2 regions of the Streptomyces sp. NPDC027962 genome follow, and region 1 is predicted to be linked to the other one. Evidence: riboswitches for the same ligand, from Rfam matches in the RefSeq annotation. Region 1 holds a riboswitch; the other holds the start of a gene.
What was found. Region 1 has a riboswitch for S-adenosylmethionine ahead of ACZ4SA_RS10455 (aminotransferase class V-fold PLP-dependent enzyme). Riboswitches for the same ligand answer to the same signal wherever they lie in the genome.
Positions count from the first base shown of each region.

Region 2: another riboswitch for S-adenosylmethionine. It lies ahead of thrC (threonine synthase); the one in region 1 lies ahead of ACZ4SA_RS10455 (aminotransferase class V-fold PLP-dependent enzyme).

Region 1 is NZ_JBVHTA010000008.1:102,839-108,266, forward strand. It holds gene qcrB (cytochrome bc1 complex cytochrome b subunit) at 1-1,551, shown strand, start outside; gene trpD (anthranilate phosphoribosyltransferase) at 1,704-2,795, shown strand; SAM riboswitch class IV at 2,910-3,027, shown strand; gene ACZ4SA_RS10455 (aminotransferase class V-fold PLP-dependent enzyme) at 3,206-4,567, shown strand; gene ACZ4SA_RS10460 (glycerate kinase) at 4,575-4,817, opposite strand; gene ACZ4SA_RS10465 (Lrp/AsnC family transcriptional regulator) at 4,870-5,151, opposite strand; gene ACZ4SA_RS10470 (rhomboid family intramembrane serine protease) at 5,148-5,428, opposite strand, start outside.
Region 2 is NZ_JBVHTA010000003.1:297,443-302,870, reverse strand. It holds gene ACZ4SA_RS04735 (alpha,alpha-trehalose-phosphate synthase (UDP-forming)) at 1-919, opposite strand, end outside; gene ACZ4SA_RS04730 (hypothetical protein) at 1,102-1,440, opposite strand; gene ACZ4SA_RS04725 (glucosyl-3-phosphoglycerate synthase) at 1,479-2,447, opposite strand; SAM riboswitch class I at 2,609-2,736, shown strand; gene thrC (threonine synthase) at 2,754-4,049, shown strand; gene ACZ4SA_RS04715 (MoaD/ThiS family protein) at 4,088-4,363, shown strand; gene ACZ4SA_RS04710 (cold-shock protein) at 4,811-5,014, shown strand; gene groL (chaperonin GroEL) at 5,331-5,428, shown strand, end outside.

The DNA of each region.
Region 1 (5,428 bases):
GGGATCTACTCGTTGGCCAAGGCCAACATGCGGAAGATCTTCCCGGACCACTGGTCCTTCATGCTGGGCGAGATCGCGCTCTACAGCTTCATCATCATCATCCTCACGGGTGTGTATCTGACGCTGTTCTTCCACCCGAGCATGAACGAGATCGAGTACCACGGCTCGTACGTGCCGATGCAGGGCATCCGCATGACCGAGGCGTACGCCTCGACCCTGGACATCAGCTTCGACGTCCGCGGCGGTCTGCTCATCCGGCAGATCCACCACTGGGCAGCGCTGATCTTCCTCGCGGCGATGTTCGTGCACATGATGCGCGTGTTCTTCACCGGCGCGTTCCGCAAGCCGCGTGAGATCAACTGGCTGTTCGGCTTCCTGCTCTTCGTCCTGGGTATGTTCACCGGCTTCACCGGTTACTCGCTCCCGGACGACCTGCTCTCCGGCACCGGTGTCCGCTTCACGCAGGGCGCGATCCTGGCGACGCCGATCGTCGGCACCTACATCTCGATGTTCCTGTTCGGCGGCGAGTTCCCCGGCCACGACATGGTCGCGCGGTTCTACTCGATCCACATCCTGCTGCTGCCGGGCATCATGCTCGGGCTCGTGGTGGCGCACCTGATCCTGGTCTTCTACCACAAGCACACGCAGTTCGCGGGCCCCGGCCGTACGAACAAGAACGTCGTCGGCATGCCGCTGCTGCCGGTCTACATGGCCAAGGCCGGAGGTTTCTTCTTCCTGGTCTTCGGTGTCATCGCGATCATCGCCGGCCTGTTCACGATCAACCCGGTGTGGGCCCTCGGCCCGTACCGGCCGGACATGGTTTCGACCGGCGCCCAGCCCGACTGGTACATGGGCTTCGCGGAGGGGCTGGTCCGGGTGATGCCGGGCTGGGAGATCAACCTGTGGGGCCACACCCTGGCCCTGGGGGTGTTCGTCCCGCTGGTCCTCTTCGGCCTCATGCTCGGGGCGCTCGCGGTGTACCCGTTCATCGAGTCGTGGATCACCGGCGACAAGCGCGAGCACCACATCCTGGACCGCCCGCGCAACGCTCCGACGCGCACCGCGCTGGGCGTCGCCTGGGTGACCGCCTACGTGATCATGCTGCTGGGTGGCGGAAACGACATCTTCGCCACGCACTTCCACATGTCGATCAACGCGATCACCTGGTTCGTGCGCATCACGTTCTTCGTCGGACCGGTTCTCGCGTTCGTCATCACCAGGCGGATCTGCCTGGGTCTGCAGCGGCGCGACAAGGACAAGGTGCTGCACGGACGCGAGTCCGGCATCATCAAGCGTCTGCCGCACGGTGAGTTCGTCGAGGTCCACGAGCCGCTGGCGCAGGGCGACCGGTACAAGCTGACCGCGCACGAGCAGTACGAGCCCGCCGAGATCGGCCCCGAGGTGGACGAGAACGGCGTCCGGCGCAAGGTGACGCGCAGGGAGAAGCTGCGCGCCAGGCTCAGCAAGGGCTACTACGGCGAGGGGACGCAGATCCCCAAGGCGACCGTCGAGGAGTACAAGGAGATCACCAGCGGCCACGGCCACCACTGATCACCTGAGCTGATACGTCGCCACGGCTGGGATCACCTCCCGGCGCAGCCAGGCGAAGAGCCCCGTCCATTCGCTGGACGGGGCTCTTCGCCGTCCCCGGGGCTGGATAGGGTGGAACCATCCCTATTGGCTTGTGGACCCAGGAGTGGACCATGAACGTTGTGACCCCGGTCGGCGGCGACAGCGGGCTGGCCCTCCCCCAGACTCCGTCCGGGGGGACCCCCACCTGGCCCAGCGTCCTGAACGCCCTCCTCGAGAACCGCGACCAGAGCGCCGAGGCCACCGCGTGGGCCATGGACCGCATCCTCAGCGGCGAGGCCACCAACGCCCAGATCGCGGGCTTCGCCGTCGCCCTGCGCGCCAAGGGGGAGACGGTCGAGGAGATCTCCGGACTCGTACGGACCATGTACCGGCACGCCAACCTGATCGACGTGCCCGGCCCGAGCGTCGACATCGTCGGCACGGGCGGTGACGGCGCCAGGACGGTCAACATCTCCACCATGTCCGCGATCGTCGTGGCAGGCACGGGCGCGAAGGTCGTCAAGCACGGCAACCGCGCCGCGTCCTCCGCGAGCGGCGCGTCCGACGTCCTGGAGAAGCTCGGCGTCAATCTGGAGCTCACTCCGCAGCGGGTTGCCCAGGTGGCCGAAGAGGCCGGGATCACCTTCTGCTTCGCCGTGAAGTTCCACCCCGCGCTGCGGCACGTGGCCGCAGCCCGCAAGGAGCTGGGCATCCGCACCACGTTCAACTTCCTGGGCCCGCTGACCAACCCGGCGCAGGTCAAGGCGCAGGCCACCGGTGTCGCCGACGAGCGGATGGCGCCCATCCTGGCCGGTGTGCTCGCCGACCGCGGCTCCTCCGCGCTCGTCTTCCGCGGCGACGACGGCCTCGACGAGCTGACGACGACCGCGACGTCCCGGGTGTGGGTGGTACGGGACGGCGCGGTGCGCGAGGACCGGTTCGACCCGCGGGACATCGGCATCGAGCTCGTGCCCGTCGAGGCGCTGCGCGGCGCCGACGCCTCGTACAACGCCGATGTGGCGCGCCGGCTGCTGGGCGGCGAGACCGGCCCCGTACGGGACGCGGTGCTGCTCAACTCGGCGGCGGCGCTCGCGGCCCTGGAGCCGACGGACGGCACGCTGAACGAGCAGCTCGCGGCCGGGGTCGCCCGGGCGGCCCAGTCGATCGACTCGGGTGCGGCGCGGGCGGCGCTGGAGCGCTGGGTGGCGGCCAGCAACGCATGACGCGGCAAGGGCGCGGCAACGCATGACGCCGCCGCACGCATGACGCAAGGGCGCGGTCCGGATCGTGGACCGCGCCCTTGCGTCATGCGAGACGTATGGCAGGATGCGTCCCAAGGTCATGAGTGACAGCGATTACGGCCCCGGCCCGCTGTCCGGCAACCCTCCGTCCGTGGCGGGGTGCCCCGGGTGAAGACCAGGCCGCAGGCAGCGAGGTCTGCGGCAAGCGCGGACCCCCGCGGCATCGTCGAATGCCGTGTCCCTGGGGTCCTGGTCCTCAAGGGAGCAGTCTCGTGAGCAAGCGAATGCGATAGGGCATCCCAGCCCCTTCTCCGGTCACCCTTTTCTCCAGCGGTGCTCCGCCCTGTGCTGCGTCGACGCACCGTTTTCGCCTGCCCGTACGGGAGTTCGCCATGTCTGTCGCCACCACCTCCGACCTGTCCCTCTGCGCCCCGCTGCCGGTCCTCGGCCGGGACGTCACCGTTCCGCTCGTCACCGGCGGTGAAGTCGGCTACGCCGCCCTCGACTACGCGGCCAGCGCCCCCGCGCTTCAGCGCGTCTGGGACGACGTGGCCGCGTACGCCCCGTACTACGGCAGCGTGCACCGCGGGGCCGGCTACCTCTCCCAGCTGTCCACGGACCTGTTCGAGAACAGCCGGACCGTGGTCCACGAGTTCCTCGACTGCCGGGACGCCGACCAGGTCGTCTTCACCCGCTCCACCACCGACTCGCTCAACCTGCTCGCCGCCGCGCTGCCGGCCGGCTGCGAGGTGTTCGTCTTCGAGACCGAGCACCATGCCTCGTTGCTGCCGTGGAGCGACGCCCGCGTGACGTACCTGAACGCGCCCCGTACGCCCGCCGAGGCCGTGCGGACCCTGGAGCACGCGCTCGCCGACCGCGACCCCCACGGTCCCGCGCTGGTCTGCGTCACCGGTGCGTCCAACGTGACCGGTGAGCTGTGGCCGGTGAAGGAGCTCGCCGCCGCCGCCCACGCCCACGGCGCCCGCATCGTGCTCGACGCCGCCCAGCTGGCGCCCCACCTCCCGGTGTCCGTAAGGGAGTTGGATGTCGACTGGGTGGCCTTCTCCGGGCACAAGCTGTACGCGCCGTTCGGCTCCGGTGTGCTCGCCGGGCGGTCCGACTGGCTGCAGGACGCGGAGCCGTACCTGGCGGGCGGTGGCGCCTCCCGGAAGGTCACACGGCGGACCGACGGCGGGGTGGACGTCGAGTGGCACACCACGGCCGCCCGGCACGAGGCCGGTTCCCCGAACGTGATCGGCGTCTACTCGATCGCCTCCGCCTGCAAGGCGCTCGCAGAGGCCGGGTTCGACGCACTGGTCGCCCGGGAGCGGCTCCTGATCGAGAAGGTCCGAGAGGGGCTCGCCGAGGTGCCCGAGGTCAAGGTGCTGTCCCTGTTCGGCGACGAAGCGCCGCGGGTCGGTGTCATCTCCTTCGTGGTGGAGGGCTGGAACAGCTCGCACTTCGCCGCGGCGCTCTCCGCCGAGTACGGCATCGGTGTGCGCGACGGCCTCTTCTGCGCCCACCCGCTGGTGCGCACCTTGCTGGGCGGCGACCAGCAGGACGTCGGCGAGTGCGGCGCGCCGGAGGCGAAGCCGGGGGAGAAGGCCCGGGGCGCCATCCGGGTCAGCTTCGGCGCGGGCACTCCGGACGAGCACCTGGACCGGTTCGTGAGCGCCGTGAAGGAACTGGTCCGCGACGGTGCGCAGTGGAAGTACCGTACCGAGGACGGCCGTTGCGTGCCCGACCGCGGCTGACGCCCGCTCACGCCGCGAGCCGCGTCCCCACCAGGACCATCCCGAGCGCACGTTCGGCCGTGTCGGCGAGGAGCTCACCGGCGCGGTCCAGCGCCTCCGGCAGCGGCACGGGCGCCGGCACGATCGACCCGTAGGCGTCCACGCCCGCGGTGATGATCGCGCGGACGCCGTGGCCGAGGGTTCCGGCGAGGGCGAGGGCGAGGGCGAGGCCGAGCACGAGCGCGGCGGCGGCCCGGGCCCGGTGCGCCACCTCCGCCGCAACGGCCCGCGGTTCGCGACCGGCCGGGGTGCCGCCTCCAGCGCTACGCGTCCAGGCCGATCGCGAACGCCGCCTCCAGGTCGTGCTGGGAGTAGGTACGGAAGGCGACGTGTGTGTCGGTCGCCTCGACGCCCTGGATCTTGCTGATCCGGCCGGGGATCACATCCGCCAGGTCGTCGTGCCTGGCCACCCGGACCATGGCGATCAGGTCGTAGGTGCCGGTGACGGAGAAGACCTCGCTGACGCTGTCCAGCGCGGCGATCGACTCGGCGATCTCGGGGATACGGTCCACGCTGGTCTTGATGAGCACGATCGCGGTGATCACGGCTGGCTTTCTCCCTCGGTCGCTGCAGATGTGTTCACTCTAGTCCCACGTCCGTAGCGGCCCCACGCGTAGACGAAGCCCGCCCCGAACCCCACCAGGTGCGCCAGATACGCGACGCCCGGCCCGCTGCCCGCGCCCCTGGCCGCCAGCCACTGCAGTACGAACCAGAAGATCAGTACCGCCCAGGCGGGGAAGCGCAGCGGCAGGAAGAAGAGGAAGGGGAAGAGACTGGTCACCCGGGCCCTGGGGAAGAGGAAGAGGAACGCTCCGAGTACGG
Region 2 (5,428 bases), on a different contig from region 1:
GCAGCCCCCGGACGATGTTCTTGGACAGTTCGGTGCGGTCGACGCGCACGATCGTCTTGCGGCCTTCCCCGGCCTGCTCGCGCAGGGCGGCCATGCGCTCGTCGACGTCCGGCCGGTTGGCGCGCTCGCGCAGGAAGTCGGCGTCGGCGCCGAGCCCGTGCACCCCGAGCCGGGTCCGCCGGCGGCCGTGGCCGGGCATCCGGTACTCGAAGGCCGGCTCCTGGTCCTTGGGCCACCGGGACGCTCCGTCGTACTGGGACAGCACGGAGGCGGCACAGCTCTGGAACGAGCGCATCCAGCGCTTGGTCAGGAACCCCAGCCGGTCCGCGCCCAGCATCCCCAGCAGCAGCTCCTCCGCGATGTCGGACGGCAGCATCGCGAAGTACTCGGGCGGCGCCCACGGGGTGTGCGAGAAATGCCCGATCCGCAGGTCGGGGCGGAGGTCACGGACCATGCCGGGTACCAGCGCCAGGTGGTAGTCCTGCACCAGGACCACCGCGTCGTCGGCGGCCTCCTCGGCGATCGCTTCGGCGAACGCCAGGTTGCACAGCCGGTACGCGCTCCACTGCCGCCGGAAGTCCCGGTCGAAGGCCGGCTCCAGCGGCGTCTGGTACAGCATGTGGTGGACGAACCACAGTACCGAGTTCGCGATGCCGTTGTACGCGTCGGCGTGGACGGCCGCGTCGATGTCGAGCATCCGTACGCCGGGCTCTCCCACCCCGCGCCGTACCGCCTCCCGGTCGCCCTCGCTCAGCGCCGAACACACCCACAGCGATTGCGCGTCGGAGCCGACGGCCGACAGGCCGGAGACGAGGCCTCCACCGCCACGGCGGGCGTCGAGCCCTCCGTCCTCGGTCAGTGTGTACGAGACAGGGCCGCGGTTGGACGCGACGAGGATCTGTGCTGCGTCGGAGACCATGTGCCGAAACCTAGCCCGTACCGCCGGGCCTCAAACGTGTGGTTTCGGGCGGGCTGCGGGCCGGGCTGCGCTCGGTCCGGGCCCGGTGCGGGGGCGGGCGTCCCGTGGCTGCGCGTACCCGCCGCGGGTGGCCGGCGTCCGGTGCCCGCACACCCCCTTCGCGGGCCGGGCCCGGGCACAGGTCAGTGGTCGCGGCGCCGGCCGCGGGTGGCCGCCACCGCGACGATGCCCGCCGCGGTGAGGCTCAGGGCGACGCCGCCGAGCAGCCACAGCTGTTCCGCCGTACCACCGGTGCGAGCCATCTCCACCTGCTGTTCGCGGGGCGTGTCCTGCTCCGCCGGGGTCGCCGACGCCGGGATCGCGGCGGCCGGCAGTGCCGTCGCCGGGGCGGCCGGGCCGAGCGCCGCGGCGGCGGTGACCGCCAGCGTGCCGATGAGCCGGGTCAGCCGCTCACGGTCTCCGGAGGGCGCGGCCCTGCGGTGCCTGCCGCGCGCCGGTACAAGAAATCCGATGAGTCCCATACATCGGAAATGTAGGCAAAATGATTGGCGGTTCCTGGTTATGCCGCGCGACGCGCCGCGTACTCACCGATCTCGAGCATCGGCGGACGCTCCTCGGTGTCCACCCGGTAGGTCCGCGGCGCGAAGCCGTCGTCGACCCGCTCGAACTGGGTGATCGACGGGCGCACCAAGTGGGGGCGGGACAGCCGTAGTTGGGCGGTGCGGTAGATCGTCGCAGCCATCCTGCCGAGCGCCTGCCCGTCCTGGTGGCGGTGCTTGCGGGTGCCGACGTCGACCTGCGCGAGGGCGTCCAGGCCGACCAGGTTCAGCGAGTCGACCAGCAGGCCGAGCTCCACGCCGTAACCGACGGGGAAGCGCAGCTGCTCCAGCAGCGAGCGCCGTGCCGCGTACTCGCCGCCCAGCGGCTGGACGAAGCCGGCGAGCTGCGGCCAGTGCAGATTGAGCAGCGGGCGGGCCACCAGCTCGGTCACCCGGCCGCCCTGGGCCGGTGTCCCGTCGGGGCCGGGCGCGGCACCCCCGCCCAGCGGGCGGTCGTACATCGCCTTGACGAACTGCACCTCGGGCTCGGTCAGCAGCGGACCGAGGATGCCGGAGACGAAGTCGGAGGAGAAGTCGCGCAGATCCGCGTCGACGAAGCAGACGATGTCACCGCTGGTCACCAGGAGTGACCGCCACAGTACCTCTCCCTTGCCGGCCACGGCGGGCAGTCGCGGCAGTATCGAGTCCCGGTGCACCACTCGCGCCCCGGCTGCGGCGGCCACCTCGGAGGTGCGGTCGCTCGAGGCCGAGTCGATCACCACCAGATCATCGACGAGCGGGACGGCCTCCATCAGCTCCCGGCGGATGATCGCGACGATGTCCCCGACCGTCTCTTCCTCGTTCAGCGCGGGAAGCACGACACTGACCGTCGACCCCTGCCCGACCTTGGCGGACATCAGCCGGTCGAGCGAGCGATCGGATGCGGACCAGGAGCGCCGGCTCAACCAGCGCGCCACCTCATCGAGCACGTCGCGTCTCCCTTGGCAGCAGGTCGTGTGATCCATCTCGCGGGTCGGACGACTATCTCAACCGTCCGGGGCTTCGGTTACAGTCTTGAGCAACGCGAACGACCCCCGCATCTCGGGGGTCCGAGCACACAAATGCCCGGACCGCACGTCCGGTGCCATACCGCTCATCCAGAGGGGCAGAGGGAACGGCCCGTTGAAGCCCCGGCAACCCTCCCGCCGACCGCGAGGTCACGGTGGGGAAGGTGCCAATTCCGTCTTGTGGCGAAGTGCGTCACGAGGAAGATGAGGAGAAAGGGCCTCGACATCATGGCTGCGCAGACTGTCGCCAGCACCCCCGCCACCACGCCGGTGGATCTCGGACCCGCCGCCGCACTCTCGTGCCGCGAATGCGGACAGCGCTTCGAACTCGGCCCCATCTTCGCCTGCGCCGAGTGTTTCGGGCCGCTCGAAGTCGCCTACGACCTGCCGAGCGGCGACGTCGAGAAGCTCCGCGCCCAGATCGAGGCGGGCCCCGCCAACATCTGGCGCTACGCCCCCCTGCTGCCCGTCCCCGCCGACGTGGCCGACAAGCCGAACCTGAACCCGGGCTGGACCAAGCTCGTCAAGGCCGACAACCTCGCCCGCGAACTGGGCGTCACCGGCGGACTGTTCATCAAGGACGACTCCGGCAACCCGACGCACTCCTTCAAGGACCGCGTCGTCGCCCAGGCCATCGAGGCCGCTCGCGCCTTCGGCTTCACCACCCTGTCCTGCTCATCCACCGGCAATCTCGCCGGTGCGGTCGGCGCCGCCGCCGCGCGGGCCGGCTTCCGCTCCTGCGTGTTCATCCCGCACGACCTCGAGCAGGGCAAGGTCGTCATGGCCGCGGTGTACGGCGGCGAGCTCGTCGGCATCGAGGGCAACTACGACGACGTGAACCGCTTCTGCTCGGAGCTCATCGGCGACCCGCTGGGCGAGGGCTGGGGCTTCGTCAACGTCAATCTGCGCCCGTACTACGCGGAGGGCTCCAAGACCCTCGCGTACGAGATCTGCGAGCAGCTCGGGTGGCGGCTGCCCGACCAGCTCGTCGTCCCGATCGCGTCCGGCTCCCAGCTGACGAAGATCGACAAGGGCCTGCAGGAGCTCATCAGGCTCGGACTCGTCGAGGACAAGCCGTACAAGATCTTCGGCGCCCAGGCCGAGGGCTGCTCGCCGGTGTCCACGGCCTTCAAGGCCGGGCACGACGTCGTACGCCCGCAGAAGCCGAACACCATCGCCAAGTCGCTCGCCATCGGCAACCCGGCCGACGGACCGTACGTGCTGGACATCGCGCGCCGCACGGGCGGCGCGGTCGAGGACGTCGACGACGAGCAGGTCGTCGACGCGATCAAGCTGCTGGCCCGCACCGAGGGCATTTTCGCCGAGACGGCGGGTGGCGTGACCGTGGGTGTGACGAAGAAGCTGATCGAGGCGGGCGTGCTCGACCCGGCGCTCACCACCGTCGTCCTCAACACCGGTGACGGCCTCAAGACCCTCGACGCGGTCGCGGAGACCTCGCAGGCGACCGCCGTCATCCGCCCGAGCCTGGACGCGTTCCGCGACGCGGGCCTGGCCGCCCACTGAATCCGCAACCCGCCGTACTCCGCCGAGAGGTGACGAACATGAGCGTCAACGTCCGCATCCCCACCATTCTCCGTACGTACACGGGCGGCCAGGCCGAGGTCCCGGCGGAGGGCGCGACCCTCGCCGAGGTCATCGCGGACCTGGAGAAGAACCACACCGGCATCGCTGCCCGCGTGCTGGACGACCAGGGCAAGCTGCGCCGCTTCGTCAACGTCTACGTGAACGACGACGACGTCCGTTTCGAGCAGGGTCTGGAGACGGCCACGCCGGACGGCGCGGGCGTGTCGATCATTCCGGCGGTCGCCGGCGGCTGATGAAGGCGGCTGACGAAAACGTGGTCGGACGACCGAGTCAACCCCAGAGATTTACCCGCAGTTACTGAAATTGCCCCCTCCGCGAGAGAAGCGGAGGGGGCAATTCTGCATGGTTGAGCGCGATAGGGTCTGGGAAGCCCCCTCCGCCGGCCGCTCGAGAATGCCTTCAAGTTCCGCAAGAATGCAGCCAAAGTGTGCGATCGAATTGCCTCTTAGGCGTCGTTTGCCGGGCCCGACTTGCCCCTGAATTACATGAATTCACATGAATCAGCCGATCGGTCCTGCCCAGATTTCTCGTCCGATTGACCTGTTGCAGAGGGCAGTTGGGCGGATACATTCAGCCGCGGTCGACGCGTTCCGGCGCACACCCCTCCTGCTGGGGTGGAGGTCTGACCCAGGTCCGCGAAGTGCGGTCCTGCGCAAGGGCCAGTAATAGGGGAGTTAGGCATGGCTCAGGGCACCGTCAAGTGGTTCAACGCGGAGAAGGGGTACGGCTTCATCGCGGTCGACGGTGGTGCGGATGTTTTCGTCCACTACAGTGCGATCCAGATGGACGGGTACCGCACCCTTGAAGAGGGTCAGCGGGTCGAATTCGAGATCTCGCAGGGCCAGAAGGGTCCGCAGGCGGACATGGTCAAGCTCGCCGTCTGATCTGTTCCAGGCGCGATCGGCCACCGACGCACTCACGCACGAGGGGCCCGCATCCCGGTCAACGGGAGGCGGGCCCCTCGTCCGTGTGCGCGCAACGCCCGGGCGCGTCCGCATCCTCGAGGTCGCTTGCACTCTCGGGGGTCGAGTGCTAATCATTGGCGTTAGCACTCTCCCAGTGAGAGTGACAGAACTTGGATCGGGTCGGTGAGGTCCGCACGCCTGGTGGGGCAAGGAACCACAGGGCAGGCAGGCCGTCCGTCGCGGGCGCCGAATGCGATCCGAAGCAATCCACCCCAGTCCGGGAGGACCACTTCACATGGCCAAGATCATCGCGTTCGACGAGGAGGCACGGCGCGGTCTCGAGCGCGGGATGAACCAGCTCGCCGACGCCGTCAAGGTCACCCTTGGCCCCAA